Regions from separate parts of the Brachymonas sp. J145 genome, predicted to be linked through region 2. Evidence: riboswitches for the same ligand, from Rfam matches in the RefSeq annotation. Region 2 holds a riboswitch; each other region holds the start of a gene.

Region 1 (4,016 bases), on a different contig from region 2:
TGCACCGCGCTGCCAGCGCTCCACGCGCTGTTCCAGCAGCGCAAAGATCTCCGGCTCGAAGCCCAGGTAATGGCCCAGCGCGAAACGGATCTGCGGGTACTGCACACGCAGGTGCTGCAGCTGGCGCTGGATGCGCTTGACCAGCGTGCCGGTGTAGAGGTAGTAGGGCAGGATCACGACCTGCGTCATGCCCAGAATGACCTGGCGCTGCACCGCACGCTCCAGCCGCGGATGGGTGATGCCGGTAAAGGCCACGTCCACCAGCTCGTGCTGCGCGCTTTCCCAGAGCCAGCGCGCCAGCTTGGCGACTTCACCGTTGGCCCGGCAGTCGCTGGAGCCGCGCCCCAGCAGGATCACGCCGGTGTTGCGCGGATCCGGCATGTCCAGCCGTTGCATGCATTGGCGCAGCTGGCGCTGCAGCATGGCCAACGCCGCCTCGCCGGCACCCAGATGCGGTGCGTAATCGAACTGCACCTGTGGATGGCGCAGCCGAGCCTGCTCAATGGCGTAGGGGATATCGCCTTTCACATGGCCGGCGGCGTTGAGGATCAGCGGCAGCACCAGCAGTTTGCCGTTACCGGCCTGTGCCAGCCGGGCCGCGCGGTCCAGCCCGGTGTCCAGCAGCACCTCGGCAAACTCGATAAAGCACAGTTCGATGTGCCAGCCGGGCTGGCGTTGCCGCCACTGTTGTGCAAATTGTTCGATTTCGGCATTGCCATCGGCATCGCGCGAGCCGTGGCCGACCAGCAGCAGGGTGGTTGTCATGTCGGGGTCTCCGGGGAAGCGGGTGCCGGCGCACTGGCGCGGCGAAAACGGTGGCTGAAGCTGGCGTCGTACAGCTTCGACTTGGCCAGTTCCGGCCAGTGGCGCGCACCCAGTGCCGGGCTGGCAATGACCATGCTCTGGCTGACGACACCGGCCTCGCGGCAGATGTCCTTGATCGTGGCCAGCGTACCGCGCAGGATTTTTTCCTCGCCTGGCCAGCTCGCCTTGTGCACCACCAGCATCGGCGCGTCTTCCGGCCAGCCGGCGGCGCGCAGCTCGGATTGCAAGGTGTGCAGCAGCGTGATCGACAGGTAGATGCAAAGCGTGCAGCGGTGCGCCGCCAGCTCGCGCAGGCTTTCGCCCTCGGGCATCGGCGTGCGGCCGGCAATGCGGGTCAGGATCACGGTCTGCGTGACTTCGGGCAGGGTGAAACTCTCCACCGCCGTGGCCGCGCTCGCCATGGCCGAGGTCACGCCCGGTACCACCAGTACCGGCACGCCGGCGGTATCGAGGGGCTGCACCATCTCGATCAGCGTGCCGTAGAGTGAAGGATCGCCGGTCTGCAAGCGCACCACGGTGGCGTGCTGCCGGGCCTGCGCGATCAGCCAGGCGCAGATCTGCTCCAGCGTCATGTCCTTGCTGTCGGCAATCGTGCAGCCGGGCGGTGCCCAGCGCGTGGCAGCTTCGCTGACCAGCGAGCCGGCATAGAGAATGGCGCCGGCCCGGGCGATCAGGTCGCGGCCCTTGATCGTGAGCAGTTCCGGGTCGCCAGGGCCGGCACCGACGAAGCAGACCTGGCCCGGGGTAGGGGGAGTTGGCATGGGAAATATCCGTCAACAGGGCATGCCGCAGCCCGGCCTGTAGCAACAGGCCGGCCAGAAAGCGGCAATCAGGGAATCAGGCGGTAGTGGTGGTGACGCGTTCGTCCAGGCACAGGCGTGCCCAGTTGCTGTCACGGAACAGGCTGGCCAGGCGCAGCACGGCCAGCGTCACCAGCGGCTCCAGCAGCACCAGCGCCATGTAGGAGGCGGCAAACTGCGCCCAGTGGGCGAGCGGCGTGGCTTGCTCGCCCAGCAGCAGCCAGAAGCCGACCATCAGCGTCACGCCGGCGTAGAACAGCGCATCCAGCTTGACGATATTGGCCACGCTGAACTGGCGGCCAATGCGCTGGCCAATGCCGTAGTGCACCACGGCCAGCGGCACCATCAGCGACAGCGCGTTCACTGCCAGGTGCACCAGATCCTGCGGATCAAACAGCAGACCCTGCAGCAGCAGGCCAAAGGCAAAGCCGAACAGCGTCGGCACGAAACCCAGCAGCAGGTAGATCGGCATGGCGCCGACAAAGTGCAACTCGGAGGCCCCGACCGGCATGTGGAACAGCTGCATGAACAGCGAGAAGAAGCTGGCGGCCAGCAGGGTGCGCAGCAGCAGCGTGGGCTGCTTCAGCAGGCGCGGGGCGTAGGCCAGCAGCATGCCGCTGGCGGCAATGGTGGCAAAAGAGAGCTTGGTGGCGGCAAGAATGCCGGGTTCGATGTGCATGGTTTCCTCCTGATGCATCGCCTTGACGAGAGTTGCCAGCGGGGCTGGCAGACTGTCTGTCACAGTCGTGATGAAGGAGGGGAGAGAGGCACGCAAGACGCGGGGACGCGCACGTGCACTGCCGCCCGCATCGCCCACCGCAACGCTGACAAACCTGGATCGCGCAGGCCGGTCTCCGGGCTTGTCAGTGTCGTGTGACGGCCTGCAGCACCTTCCCGGTTCAAGGACCAGTGGCGTGTTGCGGCAGGCTTGGCTGACATACCGTTGCGGGGGCAGCACTGGACTGGGCCGAAGCCGTACCAGTTTCCCGTTTCATCCTGTGGCATTGCAGCCGCAGGACACCTGTGCGTGACTGGCATTATAGGCTGCTCCCGCGGCATGCAACAGAATGCAGCGACACCTATAATCTGGACAGCGATTTTTTCACTTTTACCAGCCGCCCCAGCCGGGTGGCACGCAAGCATGACTTCCCCCCAGAAAATGACGGTTGCGGAAATCCGCAAGAGCTTCCTCGACTTCTTTGCCAGCAAGGGCCACACGGTAGTGCCTTCCAGCCCGCTGGTGCCGGGCAATGACCCGACGCTGATGTTCACCAACTCTGGCATGGTGCAGTTCAAGGAGGTGTTCCTGGGCACGGACAAGCGCCCCTACGTGCGCGCGGCCAGCGTACAGGCCTGCCTGCGTGCCGGTGGCAAGCACAACGACCTGGAAAACGTCGGCTACACCGCACGCCACCACACCTTCTTCGAGATGCTGGGCAACTGGTCGTTTGGCGACTACTTCAAGAAGGAAAGCATCCAGTGGGGCTGGGAGCTGCTGACGCAGGTCTACGGCCTGCCGGCAGAACGCCTGCTGGCCACCGTCTACCAGGACGACGATGAAGCCTACGACATCTGGAAGAACGTCATCGGCCTGCCGGCAGAGCGCATCATCCGCATCGGTGACAACAAGGGTGGCAAGTACAAGTCGGACAACTTCTGGATGATGGCTGATACCGGTCCCTGCGGCCCGTGCTCCGAGATCTTCTACGACCACGGCGACCATATCCCCGGCGGCCCTCCGGGCAGCCCGGACGAGGACGGCGACCGTTTCATCGAGATCTGGAACCACGTGTTCATGCAGTTCGAGATGCACGAGGACGGCAGCCTGACGCCGCTGCCGGCTCCCTGCGTCGATACCGGCATGGGCCTGGAGCGCATCGCCGCCATCATGCAGCACGTGCACAGCAACTACGAGATCGACCTGTTCGATGCCCTGATCCGCGCCGCCGCGCGCGAAACCGGCTGCGCTGACCTGGCCAACCCCTCGCTCAAGGTCATTGCCGACCACATCCGCGCCACCGCCTTCCTGGTCAGCGATGGTGTGCTGCCCGGCAACGAGGGCCGCAGCTACGTGCAGCGCCGCATCATCCGCCGCGCCATCCGCCACGGCTACAAGCTGGGCCAGAAGACGCCGTTCTTCCACAAGCTGGTGCCGGTGCTGGTCGAGCTCATGGGCGATGCCTACCCGCGCCTGCGCGAACAGCAGCGGCTGATCACCGATGCGCTGCGTACCGAGGAAGAGCGCTTCTTCGAGACGCTGGAAAAAGGCATGGAGATCCTGGACGACGCCCTGATCGCCGGCCGCCGCGAACTGCCCGGCCATGTCGCCTTCAAGCTGCACGATACCTACGGCTTCCCGCTGGATCTGACGCAGGACGTCTGCCGCGAGCG
Region 2 (4,016 bases):
ACCAGCATGCTGATCGCCAGGCCGGTGAGGATCAGGGCGAACACGCGCTTCAGCGTCTTGACCGGCAAGGCGTGGGCGGTACGGGCACCGACGGGAGCCATCAGCACGCTGCAGGAAGCGATGCAGACCAGCGCCGGCAGCCAGACATAGCCGATGGAATAGGCCGGCAGGTTGGGCGCGTTCCAGCCGCTGATGATGTAGCCGATGACGTTGAAGATGGCGATCGGAAAGCCGAGCGCGGAGCTGGTGGCCACGGCATTGTGGATCGGCACGTTGTGCCAGGCCATAAAGGGCACGCTGAGGAAGCCACCCCCGGCACCGAGCAGGCCGGACAGAAAGCCGATGACGCCACCGGCGGCTACCTGGCCACCCGGACCAGGCATCTGGCGCGTGGGCTTGGGTTTGCGGTCCAGGAACATCTGGCCACCGGCAAAGATCACCAGCACGCCGAAGATGATGGATAGCCAGGCGCCCTTGAGCAGGGCAAACACGCCGATGCTGACGACCAGCGCGCCGATCATGATGCCGGGCGCGATGCCCTTGACCAGATCCCAGCGCACCTTGCCGTGCTTGTGGTGGGCACGCACCGAGGAAATAGAGGTAAAGATGATGGTGGCCATGGAGGTGGCAATGGCCATCTTGACAGCAAGCTGGCTGTCCACGCCGCGGCTGGTCAGGATCCAGGTGATGAAAGGCACCAGCACCATGCCGCCACCTACACCCAGCAAACCCGCCATGAAGCCACCCAGCAGACCCAGCATGGCGAGCTGGGCAATCGTAATCGGTTCCAGAATCATGGGCTGGAATTGTAAACGTTGGGGGTGGGGGAGTGCGTCGTGGGGAGATAAGGGTCTGCAGCATGCCATGACCGTCATCCTGAACGGAAGGGTTCAGGTGGGCGAGGGCAGCGAGGCCGTGGGTTCATCTGACGCGAGATGATCACGCTGGCCAGGCGATTTACCAAGCCCGGGCTCCAGGAGCATTGGTTCAAGGAAATATAAAGCCATGACCGCTGCAGACGAGCCCATTGTAGGCCGAACCTGTCTGTCTGGGGTGTCAGCTTTGTAAAAATGCCGACATATTTCACGCGGCCCGTGCCGGGGCCGCGCGCCTTGCTCAGATCAGGCGGCCGTCCTCGGCCAGCGCCTCGTCGATGCGCGCCATCAGGGTCTGCAGGCGGGCCTGGGCTTGCAGCTGTTCCTCGCTCGGGGCGCCGTCTTCGGCGAGCGGCAGTGCCAGCGGCATGGCCTGGGCCTGCTGTTCCTGCTGGATGATGTCGAAGGCCAGGTTGAGCGCGGCCAGCACGGCGATGCGTTCCCGCGCGCGGAGCTTGCCGGCATCGCGGATACGGCACATGGCGGCATCGACACGTGCCACGGCTTCGTGCATCTGGGTTTCGGAGTCTTCGGGGCAGGCCAGCACATAGGCCTGACCCATGATGGATTTTTCAAGTTGCTTCATGCTTGGTCCTTGGCAGCTTCGTCATCGACCGAATCGTGCAGGCCCCAGGCGGCCAAAGGGGCCGAGCTGCTTGCCTGCAGCGGCTGCGCCGGATCGACCGACTGCAGGCGCGTCAGCAGCACGTCCACGCGCGAGCGGGCGGCCGCCAGGCGGGACTTGAGCGAGTCGCGCTCCTGGGTGACTTCCTGCAGCTGCTGTTGCAGCAGGCTGTTGGTCTTTTGCAGCTCCTGGTAGCGCAGCAGCATGCGTTCCATGCGGTCAGCCACATGGTCGAGGGAAATCGGGGGGACAGGAGTAGTCATGGCACCGAATGGCATGAAAAAGATGTGCGGGCAAGCCGAGCTAGACCCTTCATTGTAGATGATGCAACCCGGCTTGTCGGCGGCGCGCCGGGAGCCGTAGCCGGTCTGCCGGGTTTTGCCTGCGTTTGCTTTTACAATGGACGGATTGCTGGTGCCCCGGCGGCCATTCCGGCCAGGGGCTTCAACGGGAAGCAGGAGGAGGGCCAGGGGCCTGTCCGCAGCCTGCGCTGCCCCCGCAACGGTGAACGGCGTCGCTCCCTGGGCGACAGCCATTGCGCAAATGCCACTGGCTACGGCCGGGAAGGTGCCAATGGCCTGCCGTCAGCCCGGAGACCGGCCAGCAAGGGGGTGTGGCCGCTGTGCCAGCACCATGTCGGATGCCGCGGCGGGGTGGACTGCAGGCGTCTGTAAGTACACACATTTCTCTCATGCCCTGGCTGGCTTTCCCTGATCCTGTTGCACGCATCCGCTTGCAGCCCTGCAGCAGCATGTCCGTGCCCGCACAGGAGGCTTCGGCATGAGCGCGCACCACGAACTGATTCTGGGCGGCCAGAAATCGGGCAAGACCGTGCGTGCCGAGCAACTGGCGGCGCAGTGGCTGGCGACGGATGCTGCGCACCGGGCGCTCTACCTGGCCACGGCCCGGCCCTGGGATGCCGAGATGCAGACGCGCATCGTGCGCCACCAGCAGGAGCGTGCACGCCGCGTACCCGGCATGGAGACGCTGCAGATGCCAGAAGGCAGTCGCAGCCTGCCGGTGGTGGAGCTGCTGCAGCAGCATGCATCGCCCGATACCGCGATCGTGCTGGATTGCCTGACGCTGTGGCTGACGCAGCAGCTGATGCCGCTGGATGGCGATTCGGCCAATGCGGTGCAGGCCGAGCAGGCGATCCACCAGCTGTTGCAGGCGCTGCGCGAGTATCCCGGCCCGCTGTATATCGTGAGTAATGAAATTGGCCTGGGCGTGATTCCGCTGGGACGCGAGACGCGTGCCTTTGTGGATAGCCTGGGCAGCCTGAACCAGCGCGTGGCTGCGGATTGCAGCCATGTCACGCTGATGGCGGCAGGCCTGCCGCTGATCCTGAAATCGACCGACTAGCATCGCAAGGAGCTGACCATGCAAATCGAAGAACCCCCCAAGGACAAGCCCTACGAGACGCCGGAAGGCGAGCGTCGTGGCCTGCTGATCATCAATACCGGCGATGGCAAGGGCAAGAGCACGGCGGCCTTTGGCCTGGCACTGCGCGCCAGCGGCCGTGGCAAGGACGTGAAGATCTACCAGTTCATGAAGGTGCCGAGCGCGCGCTTTGGCGAGCACCGCAGCTTCGAGAAGCTCGGCGTTCCGGTAGAAGGCCTGGGCGATGGTTTCAGCTGGAAGAGTCAGGACCTGGAGCGTTCGGCGCAGCTGGCGCGTGAAGGCTGGGAAAAGGCCAAGGCCTCGATCCTGAGCGGCGAACATTTCCTGGTGGTGTGTGACGAGATCACCTATCCGCTGGTGTATGGCTGGGTGGATCTGCAGGATGTGCTGGAGACACTGCGCAATCGCCCGAAAGAGGTGCACGTGTGCCTGACTGGCCGCCGTTGCCCGCAGGAGATTGTGGATCTGGCCGATACCGTGACCGAGATGCGTCCGATCAAGCATGCGTTTGATGCCGGCATTCCGGCACAACGTGGCATCGAGGACTGAGTTGACTGATTCAGCCGCATTTGCCTACCCGGACGCCGAGCGCGAGGTGGTCTACCGCGTGATCGCGCAGCGGCGCGACATGCGCCACTTCCTGCCTGGCTGCACGGTGGAGCCGGAGGTGCTGCAGCGCCTGCTGCAGGCGGCGCACTGGGGCCCGAGCGTGGGTTTCATGCAGCCCTGGCGCTTTATCCGCATCAGCAGCCGCACACTGCGTGAGCAGCTGCATGCCTGTGTCGAGCGTGAGCGCATCGAAACGGCACGCGCGCTCGGCCAGCGTGAAGAAGAGTTCATGAAGCTCAAGGTCGAAGGCCTGCTGGAAGCGGCCGAAGTGCTGGCCGTGTGCCTGGCGGATGGCCGTGAACAGCACGTGTTTGGCCGCCGTACCATGCCCTATATGGATATTGCCTCGGTTGCCTGTGCACTGCAGAATATGTGGCTGGCGGCACGGGCCGAAGGGCTGGGCGTGGGCTGGGTCTCCTTGTTTGATCCGGATGAGTTGGCGCAGTTGTTGCAGCTGCCGCCCGGTGCCAGTCCGCTGGCACTGGTTTGCCTGGGTCCGGTGCCGG
Region 3 (4,016 bases), on a different contig from region 2:
TTGCCGTTGTAGCGGGCACCCAGGCGTGCATGCAACTTGTCCCAGTCCCCCACCAGCGCGGCGCGCGCGGTGTTCTTGGGCACGTACTCCAGCGGCGACCAGACGTTGCCATTGCGCTGCTCGCTGCGGAAGCTGTGCGTGTAGCCCAGATCCAGGCGCAGGTTCGGGCTGAACTGCCAGTTGCCGACCAGCTCCACGCCGCGCATGCGCGCCTCGTCAGCGTTGCGCCAGCTCTTCAGGCCCGGGCTGACGTCATAGGCGACGATCTTGTCCTGGATGCGCGTGTGGTACAGCGTCAGGTCGGCGTTCCAGTTCTCGCGTTCGATACCGATACCGGCATCGACGCTGGTGCTGCTTTCCGGATCCAGATTGGCGTTACCGACGTAGGTGATCGGCACCGGGTACCAGTTACCGGCCGAGTCAACTTTCCAGTCGCTGCCGGAGTATTCGCCGGACAGCTTCCAGGCGCTGGGCGCACTGAAGCCCTTGCCCGCCGAGGCATGCAGGGAGATACCCGGCGACACTTCGTGCTTGATGCCGGCGCTCGGGCTGAACTGGCTGAAATCACGGCTTTGCGTCACGTTGCCCAGACCGTCGGTCGGCAGCGTGGACATGGTGATGCGGTCGTAACGGCCACCCACGTACAGATTGGTCTGGCCTTCGTTCAGACTGATGTTCTGTTGCGCATACAGGCCATGCGTCTTCAGCTTACTGTCCGGGTTATACGAGAAGGTCCACGGCGGCGTGCCGCTGCGCGCGCTGGCTTCGGTCTGGTTGTAGTCGTAGCCAAACACCAGCTTGTAGCCATCGGCCCAGTCCCAGGCATCCTTCAGCTGCAGGCCGTGCCACTTGATGCGCGAATCATAGGATTGCGCCAGGCTGCGGTCCGCTTGCAGGTCGTAGTTGATGTAGTTTTCCTTGCCGGTGTAGGCCGCGGCGGTCAACGCATGGTTGCCGGCTTCGCCCTGCAGCGTCAGGCTGTAGAGGTCACGGCTGGCATCCTTGCTGGTCTCGAACTGCTTGATCTCCGGATCGGGGCCGGGGTTCTGCACGTCATCGGCACGGAACAGGTCGGCACGCGCATCCAGTGTCCAGCCCGGTGCCAGTTCGGCACCCAGGCGCAGGCCGTGGCTGTGCTGCTTGTAACCGCTGAACTCCATGGTCTGGCCATTGCCGTCCTGGTAATTGCCGCGCTTTTCCCAGTTGCCAAAATAGTCAAAGTTCAGATTCTCACTGATGGCGCCGCCGATATTGGCATCGACCTGGCGCAGGTCATGGTTGCCGGCAGACACGCCCACACCGCCCTGGATCTCGTCGGTACGGCGGACCGGAATCACGTTGATCACGCCGGCCATGGCCTGCGAGCCATAGAGCGAAGATGCCGGGCCTTTCATGACCTCGACGCGCGACACGCCATTCACCGGCATGAAGCTGATGTTGTTGTGCACAGCCGGAATGCCGTTTTGCAGCACCAGCGTCTGCATGCTCTCGCCGGTCATGGGCGAGCTCGGCGTAAAGCCGCGCATGCCAACCGAACCGCTCATGCCGGGATAACGCTTGATGTCGACATTGGTCGTCTTGCCCAGCAGGTCGGCCAGTTCACGGTGCGGCACGCGCTCGATTTCCTGGCGCGTCACCACCTCGATACGCTGCGGTGTGTCCTTGAGCGGCATGGGCGCACGTGCTCCGGTGACGACCACGCGATAGGGTTCGTCCTGGGGGCCGGCAGCAGCCACTTGCAGTGCCGGCTCGACGGCATCGGGCTGGACAGTTTCTGCCACGGCAGCGGCAACCGGAGTCAGGCAGATCAGCAGACCTGCCAGGCGAATGGAATGGGGATGGAGTTTCAAGGCCAGTTCTCGTATCAGTTGGCCGTGCTGCATGCGACGCGTCGGTTGTCGTGGCCGGGTGCCCGCATTGCCGGCACACCGCCCTACCGCCATGTCTGCTACCCCGCAGACGGCCAGGTTTGCGCCGCCATCACCCTGTCATGGCAGCTTGGTCAAACACAGGCCGGTATCCGGACTCGCAAGTCTTGATGCATCGCCTTCCCACTGCTTGAACCGGCGCCGCCTTGCACGACGCTGCCCAAGCCGGCAGTGGCTGCCATGCCTGTTGCATGGCCTGATGCACCCACACTCGCTTACCGTTGCGGGGGCAGTCCGGGCATTGTGCGGCTGGCGCACGCACCCGGTTCCCGTTTAACCTGCCAGCCGGATTCATCGCTTCCGGCATCACAGGCACCTGGGTCTTGGCGCCGGCATGGCGCCGGCAAGTATCGGATTGTAAATGCAAAGTGCCGGTTTGTCCGCTTGTTGCGCCAGCCCGACATTCCCCGCTGCCTGCGACAGGCTCGCATTCCTAGGATAATTGCGCCCATGAGCATCAAGATCCATACCCCCGAAGAAATCGAACACATGCGCGTTGCCGGCCGCTTTGCCGCCGAGCTGCTCGACTACATCGCGCCGTTTGTCGTGCCCGGCGTGACCACCAACGAGCTGGATCGCCTGTGCGCCGAATACACCACCTCGCGCGGTTCGGTGTCGGCACCGCTGAACTATGCCCCGCCCGGCCATACGCCCTACCCCAAGTCGATCTGCACCTCGGTCAACCACCAGGTCTGCCACGGCATCCCGAACGAAAAGCCGCTGAAGAAAGGCGATATCGTCAACATCGACGTCACGCCGACCACCAACGGCTGGCACGGCGATAGCAGCCGCATGTTCATCGTCGGTGGTGAATCGGCGGTACAGCCCTTTGTCACTCGCCTGTTGCGCGTCACCTACGAATCGATGTGGATCGGCATCCAGCAGGTCAAGCCGGGCGCGCGCCTGGGCGATATCGGTCATGCGATCCAGCAGCACGTGGAAGGCCATGGCTACAGCGTGGTGCGCGAGTTCTGCGGCCACGGCACCGGCCAGGAGTTCCACACCGAGCCGCAAGTGCTGCACTACGGCAAGCCCGGCACGCTCGAAGAGCTGCAGCCCGGCATGATCTTCACCATCGAGCCGATGGTCAACGCCGGCCGCCGTGAGATCAAGCAGGGTCCGGACGGCTGGGCCATCGTGACCAAGGATCGATCCCTGTCGGCGCAGTACGAACACACCCTGGTCGTCACCGAGACCGGCTACGAGGTGCTGACGGTATCGCCCGGCATGCCGGCGCTGCCGGATTTCATCAGCTCGACCAAGACCTGATTCCGTAACGTTCACCCGCTGATCCGCATGCCGCAGACCCTCGCCCCTCTCTCCCCGGAAACCCTGGCCAGTCTGCGTACCGGCTACCAGCAGGACAAGGAGGCGCTGTTTGCGGCGTTCTCGACCAACGCCGGACGCAAGCTGCGTGCCTTGCGCAGCGTGCATACGCTGTGGCGCAAGCTCACGCGCCTGACCGACCGCATGCTGTCCACGCTGTGGCGCGCACATGGGCTGCAGCGCGGCGGCCTGCTGCTGGCGGCGGTGGGCGGCTATGGCCGCGCCGAACTCTCGCCGCATTCCGATGTCGACGTGCTGATCCTGCTGCCCGACGGCGCGGACCTGGAGCAGGATGCAGACCTGAAGGAGCGCGTGGAGCACTTTGTCAGCTGCTGCTGGGACGTGGGCCTGCAGATCGGCTCCAGTGTGCGCACGCTGCAGGAATGCATCCGCGAATCGCAGGCCGACATCACGATCCAGACCGCGCTGCTGGAGCGGCGCTACATCACCGGCTCGCGCAAGCTGTTCCAGCAGCTCAGCGCCGCCTATGACAGCGTGATGCAGCCCTACGCCTTCTACCTGGCCAAGACGCTGGAAATGCGCCAGCGCCACGCCAAGTATGACAACACGCCCTACTCGCTCGAACCCAACTGCAAGGAATCGCCCGGCGGCCTGCGCGATCTGCACATCCTGCTCTGGGTGGCCAAGGCGGCCGGCTATGGCAACAGCTGGGACAGCATCTCGCAAAGCGGGCTGCTGACCGATTACGAGGCACGCCAGATCAAGCGTACCTATGCCATGCTCGGCATGATCCGCAGCCAG

The links. Region 2 has a riboswitch for cobalamin ahead of V1261_RS06425 (bifunctional adenosylcobinamide kinase/adenosylcobinamide-phosphate guanylyltransferase). Riboswitches for the same ligand answer to the same signal wherever they lie in the genome.
Region 1: it holds a riboswitch for cobalamin, as region 2 does, so the genes downstream of both, V1261_RS03670 (energy-coupling factor ABC transporter permease) here and V1261_RS06425 (bifunctional adenosylcobinamide kinase/adenosylcobinamide-phosphate guanylyltransferase) in region 2, are expected to answer to the same signal.
Region 3: it holds a riboswitch for cobalamin, as region 2 does, so the genes downstream of both, V1261_RS10130 (TonB-dependent receptor plug domain-containing protein) here and V1261_RS06425 (bifunctional adenosylcobinamide kinase/adenosylcobinamide-phosphate guanylyltransferase) in region 2, are expected to answer to the same signal.

The regions. Positions count from the first base shown of each region.
Region 1 covers NZ_JAZDCI010000002.1:287,298-291,313, reverse strand. Annotated here, with positions in the region: gene V1261_RS03680 (sirohydrochlorin chelatase) at 1-765, opposite strand, end outside; gene cobM (precorrin-4 C(11)-methyltransferase) at 762-1,586, opposite strand; gene V1261_RS03670 (energy-coupling factor ABC transporter permease) at 1,663-2,304, opposite strand; cobalamin riboswitch at 2,454-2,665, opposite strand; gene alaS (alanine--tRNA ligase) at 2,785-4,016, shown strand, end outside.
Region 2 covers NZ_JAZDCI010000005.1:48,292-52,307, forward strand. Annotated here, with positions in the region: gene V1261_RS06410 (sulfite exporter TauE/SafE family protein) at 1-797, opposite strand, end outside; gene V1261_RS06415 (cell division protein ZapA) at 1,117-1,461, opposite strand; gene V1261_RS06420 (DUF904 domain-containing protein) at 1,458-1,763, opposite strand; cobalamin riboswitch at 1,896-2,119, shown strand; gene V1261_RS06425 (bifunctional adenosylcobinamide kinase/adenosylcobinamide-phosphate guanylyltransferase) at 2,281-2,862, shown strand; gene cobO (cob(I)yrinic acid a,c-diamide adenosyltransferase) at 2,881-3,450, shown strand; gene bluB (5,6-dimethylbenzimidazole synthase) at 3,452-4,016, shown strand, end outside.
Region 3 covers NZ_JAZDCI010000012.1:5,132-9,147, reverse strand. Annotated here, with positions in the region: gene V1261_RS10130 (TonB-dependent receptor plug domain-containing protein) at 1-1,850, opposite strand, end outside; cobalamin riboswitch at 1,995-2,263, opposite strand; gene map (type I methionyl aminopeptidase) at 2,379-3,197, shown strand; gene glnD ([protein-PII] uridylyltransferase) at 3,225-4,016, shown strand, end outside.